Regions from separate parts of the Cedecea sp. NFIX57 genome, predicted to be linked through region 3. Evidence: predicted binding sites of a transcription regulator. Region 3 holds the regulator's gene; each other region holds the start of a gene.
The links. The regulator CRP, encoded in region 3, controls carbon source genes, mostly activating them, when cyclic AMP is high. The targets are predictions, from matches to a motif close to ATGTGANNNNNNTCACAT.
Positions count from the first base shown of each region.

Region 1 (4,264 bases), on a different contig from region 3:
ATGCTGGGGTACTGATGCGTGCTAGCTGCTCGAAATAATCAGGGAAAGTTTTCGCCGTGCAGCCTGGATCAAGAATTGTCACTGGCGTATCAGACAACGCCACCAACGAGAAACACATCGCCATACGGTGATCGTTGTAAGTGCCAATCTCAGCAAACGTCAGTTTAGCCGGTGGCGTAACGCGAATATAGTCTTCGCCCTCTTCAACTTCTGCGCCAACTTTCCGTAACTCCGTCGCCATTGCGCTCAGACGATCGGTCTCTTTTACACGCCAGTTATAGATATTGCGCAGCGTGGTCGTGCCTTTAGCAAACAGGGCCGCTGTCGCGATAGTCATTGCCGCATCCGGGATATGGTTCATGTCCATGTCGATAGCGTTTAGTTCACCACGTTCACAGCTAATGAAGTCATCGCCCCAGATCACTTTGGCGCCCATTTTCTCAAGCACATCAGCAAAGCGGATATCGCCCTGCACGCTGTTACGCCCGATGCCGGTGACCTTTACCACACCGCCTTTAATTGCCCCTGCGGCCAGGAAGTAAGAAGCTGAGGATGCATCACCTTCTACGAGGTATGCTCCTGGAGATTGATACTGCTGTGCACCGCGAATCAGGAAGCTGCGATAGTCACGGTTTTCAACTTCCACGCCGAAGGTTTTCATCAGATGCAGCGTGATATCGATATAAGGCTTGGAAACCAGCTCACCTTTAATGGTGATTTCAGTGTCATGTGCAGCCAGAGGCGCGGTCATCAGTAGTGCGGTCAGGAACTGGCTGGATACGCTGCCGTCCACTTCAACCTTGCCACCACCAAAGCCACCACGCAGACGCAGCGGCGGGTAATTCTCTTGCTCAAGATACTCAATGTTCGCCCCGCCCTGGCGCAGCGCATCGACAAGATGGCCGATTGGACGCTCTTTCATGCGCGGCTCGCCGGTCAGCACAATATTGTTACTACCAAGACACAACGCTGCAGCCAGCGGACGCATAGCGGTGCCAGCATTCCCTAAAAAGAGTTCCAGCTCACCTTGTGCCTCCAGAGGCCCGGCCACGCCGGTGACTTCACAACGGGTACGATCCGCCGAAAGCGTATAGCTCACGCCCAGCGCCTTAAGCGCGTTAAGCATATGGCGGACATCATCGCTATCCAGCAGATTGGTCAGCACCGTGGTGCCTTTGGCCAGCGCGGCCAGCAGCAGCGCGCGGTTAGACACGCTTTTTGAACCCGGCAGATTAATGGTGCCGTCGACCAGCGCGATGGGTTGTAACGTCAGGGATTCCAGCATGGGAAAAATACTCTCAACTCAAACAGAATAAAAACCCCGCAGACGGGCCGCGGGGCGAATTGCTAATGCATTAATTAACCGTGGCGACGCTCGAAGTCCACCATGAAGTCAGTCAACGCTTTGACGCCATCAAGTGGCATCGCGTTATAAATCGACGCGCGCATGCCACCGACAACGCGGTGGCCTTTTAGAGAATGCAGGCCAGCAGCGAAGGACTCCTCAAGGAACACTTTGTCCAGCGCACTATCCGCCAGTTGGAAAGGAACGTTCATGCGTGAACGGTTGGAAGCCGCAACATCGTTACGATAGAAATCGCTGTTATCAATGACGCCGTACAGCAATTCAGCCTTGGCCTGATTGATACGATCCATCGAGGCAACGCCGCCCTGCTCTTTCAGCCATTTAAAGACCAGGCCTGCCAGATACCAGGCAAAAGTCGGCGGCGTGTTAAACATTGAGTCATTGTCGTTCAGCACGGTGTAATCGATAATCGACGGGCACGCTTTATGCGCTTTGCCCAGCAGATCCTCACGAACAACGACCAGAGTCAGGCCCGCAGGGCCGATGTTTTTCTGTGCACCTGCATAGATCACACCGAAACGGCTGACGTCGATAGGGCGAGACAGAATAGTAGAAGAGAAATCAGCGGCAACGACGGTATCACCAAAATCAGGGGTTTCGTCTATCGAAATACCGTCAATTGTCTCGTTCGGGCAATAATGCAGAAACGCGCTGTTATCAGACACCTGCCATTCGCTCATCGGCTTGATAGCGCGCTTACCGTCCACGGTGATTTTTACGTCATGGGCAACCGGCTGACAGTATTTTTTCGCTTCTTTAATTGCGCTATTTGCCCAGTAGCCGCCGTCAATGTAGTCGGCGGTGGTTTTGTCACCGAGAATATTCAGCGGCACGCCTGCAAACTGACCGCGCCCGCCGCCGTGGCAGAATAAAACTTTATAGTTGGAGGGGATTTGCAGCAGATCGCGAAAATCTTTTTCCGCCTCTTCAGCGACCTGAATAAACTCTTTACCACGGTGGCTAATTTCCATTACGGAAGTGCCCAGACCGTGCCAGTCGCACAGCTCCTGTTGTGCACGACGAAGTACTTCAGCCGGCAGCATCGCCGGGCCAGAACTAAAATTGTATACCTGTGTCATTTCCCCTCACCACGCCTCGAGCAATAAGTTTTTATTACATTATCGGTTTTATCATTCAGCGACGCAGTGTTGCAACGGTTAATCCCTCGCGGAAGACCAATGTGAGCAAAATCACACAACACAATCTTCCGGCAAGCGAAAAAACTGCCCGATTTCCGACGGTAACGCGATATGACGGACATGCCCAATAACGGCCAGTCATTTTACTACCATAACAGCGAGTTACTGTAAGCAGGCATAGCCTGTTATGCTAGCGTCGCCTGCACCGGGCTGAAGATAGCGTCTGCCCGGTAAAACCCGTATCATTGCGCGTTTTGCGTACCATTAAAGTGAACCCCATGACCCAGACATTTATCCCTGGCAAAGATGCCGCCCTGGAAGACTCCATCGCTCGCTTCCAGAAAAAGCTGACCGATCTCGGTTTTAATATCGAAGAAGCCTCCTGGCTTAACCCGGTACCAAACGTTTGGTCAGTGCATATCCGTGACAAAGACAGCGCCCTGTGCTTCACCAACGGTAAAGGCGCGACCAAAAAAGCGGCGCTGGCATCCGCGCTGGGTGAATATTTTGAACGTCTGTCGACCAACTACTTCTTCGCTGACTTCTGGCTGGGCGATACGATTGCAAACGGCCCGTTCGTGCATTACCCGAACGAGAAATGGTTCCCGCTGCCGGAAGATGACCAACTGCCTGAAGGCATCCTCGACGATCGTCTGCGCGCTTTCTACGACCCGGAAAACGAAGTCGGCGCCGGGATGCTGATCGATCTGCAGTCCGGGAATGACGAGCGCGGTATTTGCGCTCTGCCGTTCACCCGCCAGTCAGACCTGCAGACCGTTTATATCCCGATGAACATCATTGGTAACCTGTATGTTTCCAACGGCATGTCTGCGGGCAACACCGCTAATGAAGCGCGGGTACAAGGCCTGTCTGAAGTCTTCGAACGCCATATCAAAAACCGCATCATCGCTGAAAGCATCAGCCTGCCAGAGATCCCACAAGATGTGCTGGCCCGCTATCCGGGCGTCGTGGAGTCCATTAAAACGCTTGAAGCTGAAGGCTTCCCTATTTTTGCGTATGACGGTTCTCTGGGCGGTAAGTACCCGGTTATCTGCGTCGTACTGTTCAACCCGGCCAACGGAACCTGTTTCGCCTCCTTCGGCGCACACCCTGATTTTGGCGTTGCGTTGGAACGTACCGTCACCGAGTTGCTCCAGGGGCGCGGTCTGAAAGATCTGGATGTCTTTACGCCGCCAAGCTTCGACGATGAAGAAGTTGCTGAACACGCAAATCTGGAAACACACTTCATCGATTCAAGCGGCCTGATTTCCTGGGATATGTTCAAGCAGGATGCGGACTACCCGTTCGCCGACTGGAGCTTTGCAGGCACAACGGAAGAAGAGTTCGCCACACTGATGGCTATCTTCAAGTCGGAAGATCAAGAAGTGTATATCGCCGACTACGAGCATCTGGACGTCTACGCCTGCCGTATTATCGTCCCGGGCATGTCTGATATTTACCCTGCCGACGACCTGCTGCTGGCCAACAACAGCATGGGCAGCCACCTGCGTGAAACGATTCTTGCTCTGCCGGACAGCGAATGGGAGCAGCAGGATTACCTGGATCTGATTGCCCAACTGGACGATGAAGGCCATGATGATTTCACCCGCGTGCGTGAGTTACTGGGCCTGGCAACCGGGAAAGATAACGGCTGGTACACGCTGCGCATTGGCGAGCTGAAAGCCATGCTGGCGCTAGCGGGCGGCGATCTTGAGCAGGCGCTGATCTGGACCGAATGGACCATGGAGTTCAACGCCTC
Region 1 covers NZ_FXAS01000022.1:10,734-14,997, reverse strand. Annotated here, with positions in the region: gene aroA (3-phosphoshikimate 1-carboxyvinyltransferase) at 1-1,282, opposite strand, end outside; gene serC (3-phosphoserine/phosphohydroxythreonine transaminase) at 1,360-2,445, opposite strand; gene ycaO (30S ribosomal protein S12 methylthiotransferase accessory factor YcaO) at 2,784-4,264, shown strand, end outside.
Region 1: the regulator CRP is predicted to act here: its motif matches at 2,545-2,562, upstream of serC (3-phosphoserine/phosphohydroxythreonine transaminase).

Region 2 (4,264 bases), on a different contig from region 3:
TCGTCGTCGCCTTCCTGTTTCCACTGGCTCATCCAGTCAAAGACGGTCAGATCGTTTTCGAACTCGTATTCGTGATCCTGGGCGTAGTAGCCAATCTGAGCATTCTCAGACCACTTCACGCTGCCGTTTTCCGGGGTCAGCTCGCCGACCAGGGTTTTCAACATCGTAGATTTACCCACGCCGTTGGCACCCAGAATGGCAATTTTCTCGCCTACTTCCAGCAGCAGGTTGAAGTTTTTAAACAGCGGGCCGTTCTCAAACCCTTTGGTCACGGCTTCAACTTCAAGGGCGTTACGGAACAGTTTCTTGTCCTGCTCGAAGCGAATGAACGGGTTCTGACGGCTGGAGGCCTTCACTTCGTCCAGCTTGATTTTATCAATCTGACGGGCACGAGAGGTGGCCTGACGAGATTTGGAGGCGTTGGCGCTGAAGCGGCTAACGAAGGATTGCAGGTCAGCAATCTGCGCTTTCTTCTTCGCGTTGTCCGCCAGCAGGCGTTCACGAGCCTGAGTTGCCGCCGTCATGTACTCGTCGTAGTTACCCGGATAAACGCGCAGCTCACCGTAGTCCAGATCGGCCATATGGGTGCAGACCATGTTCAGGAAGTGACGGTCGTGCGAGATGATGATCATGGTGCTGTCGCGTTCGTTTAGCGTCTGCTCCAGCCAGCGAATGGTGTCGATGTCCAGGTTGTTCGTTGGTTCGTCAAGCAGCAGGATGTCCGGGTTAGAGAACAGCGCCTGCGCCAGCAGCACACGCAGTTTCCAGCCTGGAGCGACTTCGCTCATCGGGCCGTAGTGCTGCTCCAGAGGAATGCCCACGCCAAGCAGCAATTCACCGGCACGCGCTTCTGCGGTGTAGCCGTCCATCTCGCCGTATTTCACTTCGAGGTCGGCAACTTTGTAACCGTCTTCTTCGCTCATCTCCGGCAGAGCATAAATGCGGTCGCGTTCCTGCTTCACTTCCCACAGCTCGCCGTGGCCCATGATAACGGTGTCGAGTACGGTGAATTTTTCGAAGGCGAACTGATCCTGACGCAGCTTACCGATGCGCTCGTTTGGGTCGAGAGAAACGTTGCCAAGCGTAGGCTCTAAGTCCCCGCCGAGGATTTTCATGAACGTGGATTTGCCGCTTCCGTTCGCGCCAATCAGGCCGTAACGGTTGCCGCCGCCAAATTTAACGGAAATATTTTCGAACAGCGGTTTGCTGCCAAACTGCATGGTAACGTTGCTGGATACAAGCACTGGTATGTCCTGGAGAAATAAGTTGTCGAGATTTTGGAATGTGATTTCGGCCACATTATGCCATAACTATGATAAAGGGTCGCCCCGCATCTTCACCGTACAATAGTTAATCAGTGTGAAAAAATTGTGATTTCATCCACATCTGATTTCCCAGATGAATGTAATGCACATATAATGCGCGGCTGAATCGTCCATGAACACTCACTAGCTGGCCCGTCTGGCATAACACTCGCACAACATGACTATGAAATTACGCTCGCTTTTACTGGCTTTTGTGGCTGTCGCGTCTTTCTCTGCTTCCGCCGTGACTTATCCGTTACCGACTAACGGCAGCCGCCTGGTTGGTGAAAACCAGGTTATCACTATTCCTGAAGGCAGCACCGCGCCGCTGGAAGAGTATGCCGCACAGTACCAGATGGGTCTGTCTAACATGCTGGAAGCTAACCCAGGGATTGACCCGTACCTGCCAAAAGCCGGTACCATCCTGAACATCCCTCAGCAGCTGATCCTGCCGGACACCGTGCATGAAGGGATTGTGATCAACAGCGCCGAAATGCGCCTCTACTATTACCCGAAAGGCACCAACACCGTGATCGTGCTGCCAATCGGTATCGGCCAGTTGGGGAAAGATACCCCGATCAACTGGACCACCAAGGTAGAGCGTAAGAAAAATGGCCCAACCTGGACCCCTACCGCGAAGATGCATGCGGAATACGCCGCAGCCGGTACGCCGCTGCCAGCCGTTGTTCCCGCTGGCCCGGATAACCCAATGGGCCTGTACGCGCTGTACATCGGTAACCTGTATGCGATTCACGGCACCAACGCCAACTTCGGTATCGGCCTGCGCGTAAGCCACGGCTGCGTGCGTCTGCGTAACGAAGACATCAAGTTCCTGTTCGACAACGTGCCGGTTGGCACCCGCGTTCAGTTCATTGATGAGCCGGTAAAAGCCACCACCGAGCCGGACGGCAGCCGTTACATCGAAGTTCACAACCCGCTTTCAACCACCGAAGCGCAGTTCAACTCCGATGAAATCGTGCCGATTAAACTGACCAGCAGCGTTCAGAAAGTCACTGCTCAGTCCGACGTTGACACCACCGTTGTTGACCAGGCAATTCAGAACCGTTCCGGGATGCCGGTTCGTCTGAACTAAGCTCAAGTTGATTAAAAAATAGCGGCCTCCGGGCCGCTTTTTTATTGCCTGAAATCCGCCCGACAACCTTCACACAGGGAATGTTTGTTATGCTGATAATTCATGATGTGATGGATAGCACAATTTTGCGTTTAATTGTATGATGAATGCGTTTCTTAAAGGGTAACCTCCATGCGTAACTCGTTCACGATAATCTGGCAGTATCTTCGCGCTTTTGTCTTAATTTACCTGTGCTTATATGCCGGTATTTTTGTCGCCTCTTTACTGCCTATCGTCATTCCAGGCAGCATTATCGGCATGCTGATTTTGTTTGTGCTGCTGTCGCTGCAGATCCTGCCGGCGAAGTGGGTAAAACCCAGCTGCCACTTGCTGATTCGCTATATGGCCCTGCTGTTCGTGCCTATTGGCGTGGGCGTGATGCAGTATTACGACGTGCTGAAAGCGCAGTTTGGCCCGGTGGTGGTGTCGTGTTTGATCAGTACGCTGGTGGTGCTGGTTATCGTGAGCTGGAGTTCACATCTGGTACACGGCGAAAGAAAAGTCATTGGTGAAGGCGAGGCAGAGAAAAAATGATGCACTTTATATGGTGGTCTTTACCGTTAACGCTGGTGGTGTTTTTCGCCGCCCGCAAGCTGGCCGCCCGGCTGAAATCCCCGCTGCTGAACCCGTTGCTGGTTTGCATGGTGGTGATCATTCCTTTTCTGCTGGTGACCGGCATTCCTTACGACCACTATTTTAAAGGCAGCGAAGTGCTCAACGACCTGCTGCAGCCCGCCGTTGTAGCCCTGGCCTTCCCGCTTTATGAGCAAATTCACCAGATCCGCGCCCGCTGGAAATCCATCATCACCATCTGCTTTATTGGCAGTATGGTGGCGATGTCCACCGGCACCTCTATTGCGTTATTGATGGGGGCGTCCCCGGAAATTGCCGCCTCGGTTCTGCCGAAATCTGTTACCACGCCAATTGCGATGGCGGTGGGCGGTGGCATTGGTGGTATCCCGGCCATTAGCGCAGTCTGCGTTATCTTCGTCGGTATTCTCGGCGCAGTGTTTGGCCACACGCTGCTGAATATGATGCGTATCAGCACCAAGGCGTCACGCGGCCTGGCAATGGGCACAGCTTCACACGCGCTGGGTACGGCGCGCTGCGCGGAGCTGGACTTCCAGGAAGGGGCTTTTAGCTCGCTAGCGCTGGTGATTTGCGGGGTCATGACCTCACTCATCGCCCCGTTTTTATTCCCGGTGCTGCTGAAGCTCTTCGGCTAAAACTTGCGAGAGATCGCGCATTTTCGGATTTGTTTTCATAAGTTGCATAAACAATTAGAACTAGATCACATATTTGGCCTGTACAGATCCGTAAACTACGTTTCCGTTACCTTTGATGAGGCTTTAACATGCGTTCACGTTTTGATGCCGCCGTTGTGCAACTTCCTTCCGCACTGCAAACCGCTTTGCAACCCCTGCTTGCCGACGACCACTTCCCGGCTATGTTTACCGCGGCCGAAGTTGAAGCGCTCAAACATCAAACCGGGCTGGGTGATGAAGACCTGGCTTTCGCTCTGCTGCCGTTGGCTGCAGCCTGCGCCCGCGCAGACCTCTCTCATTTTAACGTCGGCGCCGTTGCTCGCGGCGTAAGCGGTAACCTCTATTTTGGCGGCAACATGGAGTTTCTGGGTGCCACCATGCAGCAAACCGTGCACGCCGAACAAAGCGCCATTACCCACGCGTGGATGCGCGGCGAAAAAGGCCTGGTCGATATCACCGTCAACTACACCCCCTGCGGCCACTGCCGTCAGTTTATGAACGAGCTGAACAGCGGCACTGCGCTGCGCATTCATCTGCCTGGTCGCCAGCCTTCAACCCTGGGT
Region 2 covers NZ_FXAS01000001.1:268,699-272,962, reverse strand. Annotated here, with positions in the region: gene B9Y90_RS01285 (ABC-F family ATPase) at 1-1,244, opposite strand, end outside; gene ldtB (L,D-transpeptidase) at 1,483-2,397, shown strand; gene B9Y90_RS01275 (CidA/LrgA family protein) at 2,569-2,970, shown strand; gene B9Y90_RS01270 (CidB/LrgB family autolysis modulator) at 2,967-3,662, shown strand; gene cdd (cytidine deaminase) at 3,791-4,264, shown strand, end outside.
Region 2: the regulator CRP is predicted to act here: its motif matches at 2,503-2,520, upstream of B9Y90_RS01275 (CidA/LrgA family protein).

Region 3 (4,264 bases):
AGCGCTTCGCCAAAGCCGTTGCCCACGTGGTGGCGGGGTAAAACTAACCCGAGCGCCGCAGGCGGCGGCTCAGCCAGATCCCATGATGAGGCCGCTGGCGCCAGGCTACCGATGAGATGGTATGCATGGTGTTCAGATGGCCAATAATCCGCTGTAAATGCTGCTCCATGGTGCTTAACGGCCCCGTGGGCAGCGTATCCGGTTCCAGAATATTGGCGTCGTTCGACCCCCCAGGCCCGTCATACTCCAGCCTTTGCTGGCAGCGCTGTAACCCAATTTCACAAGACTGCAGATACTTTTGCGCCAGGTCCGGCGTCAGCATGTTGTGCTCGCGCGCCAGTGTGGTCATGGCGTTGATATGCTCGACGATGAACTGGCTGTGCGTCACCCAGAGTTTCATGTCTGCCAGGTAGTGAGAGTTAAATCCTGGCTCTTGCATCGCCTGATTGAGCGAGTTGAACAGCGCGTTGTGCGCCTGGTTGACCCGCATACGCTGCCAGGCCAGCGGGGTGGGCTCCGGATCGTTGCTTAATATCAGCCGAATAGCGTCCTGATCCGCCTCCAATGCGTCGTGGGCGTTCTGGCGCAGCAGGCCGGTTTGCCACTGTGGCCAGAGCCAGATCATGCCGCCAAAGGCAATCAGGCAGCCGAGCAGGGTGTCTATGAGCCGGGGAATGATGTAACTCTCGGCGCTGAGGGTGATGAGCTGCAGGGTATATACCGCCGTGACGGTGAAACCGATGGTGGCCCAGCCGTAGCTTTTGCGGATAAACAGGTAGCTCACCAGCGTAATCATTAACATCGCCAGCAGGGTGTAGCTGTCCGGGACGTGGAAGTGCAGGGTGATACCCGCTATACACAGCCCTGCCATGGTGCCTGCCGCCCTGTGAACGATGCGCACCCGCGTTGCACCATAGCCGTTTTGCGTCACGAACATCACCGTCATCAGGATCCAATACGGCTTTGGCAAGTGTAAGAAGGAGCCCAGCAGGCTGGCAATGGTCAGCATCACGCCTAAACGTGCGGAGCTGCGCAAAGCGGAGGATTTGAACGAGAGATAGCTTTTCAGGGCCGGGAAAAACGGTAAACGGCGTTCCCTGTCCTCCATTAAATCCCTCACGTACAGCGGCCGCTGGGTTTTCAGTACCCGGGCAATGCGGCTGAAGTGGTAATGGCAGAACTGCCCCACAGGATTGTCCGGGTTCTGGCGGGCGATTTTTTCCAGCGCGTCGATTTGCTTGTCCATGGTAAAACGCGTTGGGTAGCGGTGATAAAGAATATCGTCTGCCAGCACGCGCAGGCGCGCGGCGATGGTTTGGGCATTCCAGCGGATCACGGCTTCCGCATGGCTCTGCTCGACCAGCTTCTGAACCTCTTCCGGCTGATGCAGGCTAACCGAAATGTGCTCCTGCAAATCCAGCGCGACCTGGAAAGCACGTAACAGGCGCTTGTAGCCGTTTTGCTGGTTGGCGGACAGCATATGCAACTGCTGATAACAGGTGGTTATCAGGTCGACGGCTTTTTGCTGGCGGGCAAGCAGCGGCGGCAGCGCCTTTTCCGGATCGGTGTGCTGGGTTAGCAGGCTGTATTTTGCTTCGCAGTAATCTGCAAGCTGGCGATACAACAGGCTGAGCGACTCTCTGAGCGGCTGTTCACGCCATAGCCGGAACCAAAACCAGTTGAAGGCGCCGTACCAGATGGTGCCGAAGATATAGAGCACCATGGGTTTCCAGATCGGCATATTCCCGGCCATGCTGAGCGTAAAAATAGCGGCGATCAGCGACGCGGGCAGCAGGCGTGCGTGAAGTGAGCTGATTTCCGCCGTGACGCCGAGCAGCAGAGCCATGACGATCAATATCGCCGGCAGCGGGATGTGGGTATAAAGCAGCAGAAGCTGCAGGATAAGGCTGCTGAGGGCGAACAGGCTGCCGCCGATAATCAAACGTTTGAAGAAGCGTTTGTGCGGTGTGTCCAGCCCGGCAATGTTGCAGCAGGCGGGAACTAACGAGAAGAGCAGGCCGTTTTGCAGGCTGCCAAGCAGTAGGCCGATAGCCACGGGAAGACACAGCACCAGCGTTTGCCTCAGCGCGTAGTTAACTTCCGGGTGGTAAATTAATCTCTTCCACATAGCCTGAATTGTAGAGACAAAAAAGGCGTGTTACCGAAGCCACACGCCTTTATAAGGGCTAATTAACGTGTGCCGTAAACGACAATCGTTTTACCGTGGGCGGAAATGAGGTTCTGATCTTCCAGCATTTTCAGAATACGGCCAACGGTTTCGCGGGAGCAGCCCACGATCTGACCGATTTCCTGGCGGGTGATTTTGATTTGCATCCCGTCCGGGTGGGTCATGGCATCCGGCTGTTTAGCCAGGTTAAGCAACGTCTGAGCGATACGGCCGGTCACGTCGAGGAACGCGAGGTTGCCGACTTTCTCAGAGGTGACCTGCAGGCGGCGTGCCATCTGGGAAGAAAGGCGCATCAGGATGTCCGGGTTGACCTGAATCAGCTGACGGAATTTTTTATAGGAAATTTCAGCTACTTCACAGGCGGTCTTGGCACGAACCCAGGCGCTACGCTCCTGACCTTCTTCGAATAAACCTAATTCACCAATGAAATCACCCTGATTCAGATAAGAAAGGATCATCTCCTTGCCTTCTTCATCTTTAATCAGAACAGCTACGGAGCCTTTGACGATGTAGTACAGCGTCTCCGCCTTTTCACCCTGGTGAATCAGCGTGCTCTTCGACGGATACTTATGAATGTGGCAATGAGACAAGAACCATTCGAGAGTCGGGTCTGTTTGCGGTTTGCCAAGCACCATGCGCGGTTATCCTCTGTTATAAACTGGCTACCAAAGACAAGACGTGAAACCTCTTGTCTGGCGTTGCAATCGTGAAATTTTCCCAAGCCCTGGGAGCTGGCGGGCAGGTTAACCCTGCGGCCTGTAATTAGTCGTTTCCTCTGCTTACGGCATAAACGTCTCTGTATCGCAGCAGCATCCGGATTGTTTTAGCATAGCTTTTGGTAAGTGTCTTGTATTGTCTCGTTTCAGCATGACCTGGATCGCCTTACGTTGCCAGTTTTCACGTAGACGCGTAATCTGAAAGAATATTTTCTCAACGGGAGTAAGTAAAATGCAGGCAAGAGTTAAATGGGTGGAAGGCATGACTTTCCTCGGTGAATCCGCTTCTGGCCACCAAATTCTGATGGACGGCAACTCCGGGGATAAAGCGCCAAGTCCGATGGAAATGCTGCTGATGGCCGCGGGTGGTTGTAGCTCAATTGACGTGGTGTCGATTCTGCAAAAAGGCCGTCATGAGGTGACGGATTGTGAGGTGAAACTGACTTCCGAACGTCGTGAAGAAGCGCCACGCCTGTTTACCCACATCCATCTGCATTTTGTTGTGAGTGGTAAAGAGCTGAAAGAAAGTGCGGTTGCCCGCGCCGTTGAGCTGACTGCAGAGAAATATTGCTCGGTGACGTTGATGCTGGAGAAAGCCGCAGAGATTAGCCACAGCTACGAACTTATTGAAGCATAAGTAGAAAAGGGCGGTGTACAAACCGCCCTTACGCCATCAGGCAATTTTCCTGCCTTCCGCCAGCCTCTGCACCAACGGGGCCATGATCAGCTCCATCGCCAGCCCCATTTTCCCTCCCGGCACCACCAATGTATTAATGTGGGAGATAAACGACCCCTGCAACATCGCCAGCAAATAAGGGAAGTCGATGTCGTCCAGCCCGCGGAAGTGAATGACCACGAAGCTTTCGTCCAGCGACGGAATGGCCCGGGCGGCAAACGGGTTAGAAGTATCCACCGTCGGAACGCGCTGGAAGTTGATATGGGTACGTGAGAATTGTGGGGTAATGAAGTTGATGTAATCATCCATGGAGCGCACAACGGAATCCATCACCGCTTCCCGCGAATGCCCACGCTCGCTGGTGTCGCGCACCAGTTTCTGGATCCATTCCAGGTTAACGATGGGCACCACGCCTACCAATAAATCGACGCAGTCGGCGACGTTATGCTGAGGGGTGACCACGCCGCCGTGAAGACCTTCATAAAACAGGACGTCAGTGGGCTCCGGGAGCGGCTGCCAGGGGGTAAACGTTCCCGGTACCTGATTCCACGGCACGGCTTCATCGTAGGTATGCAGGTATTTACGCGATTGCCCTTTGCCGGTCTGGCCGTACTCGATAAAGGTTTGTTCCAATAGCCCGAAATCGTTGGCTTCTGGCCCAAAGTAACTAATATGGCGGCCGGC
Region 3 covers NZ_FXAS01000003.1:14,452-18,715, reverse strand. Annotated here, with positions in the region: gene argD (bifunctional acetylornithine/succinyldiaminopimelate transaminase) at 1-41, shown strand, start outside; gene B9Y90_RS02765 (YccS/YhfK family putative transporter) at 44-2,128, opposite strand; gene crp (cAMP-activated global transcriptional regulator CRP) at 2,191-2,823, opposite strand; gene B9Y90_RS02755 (OsmC family protein) at 3,137-3,541, shown strand; gene B9Y90_RS02750 (phosphoribulokinase) at 3,578-4,264, opposite strand, start outside.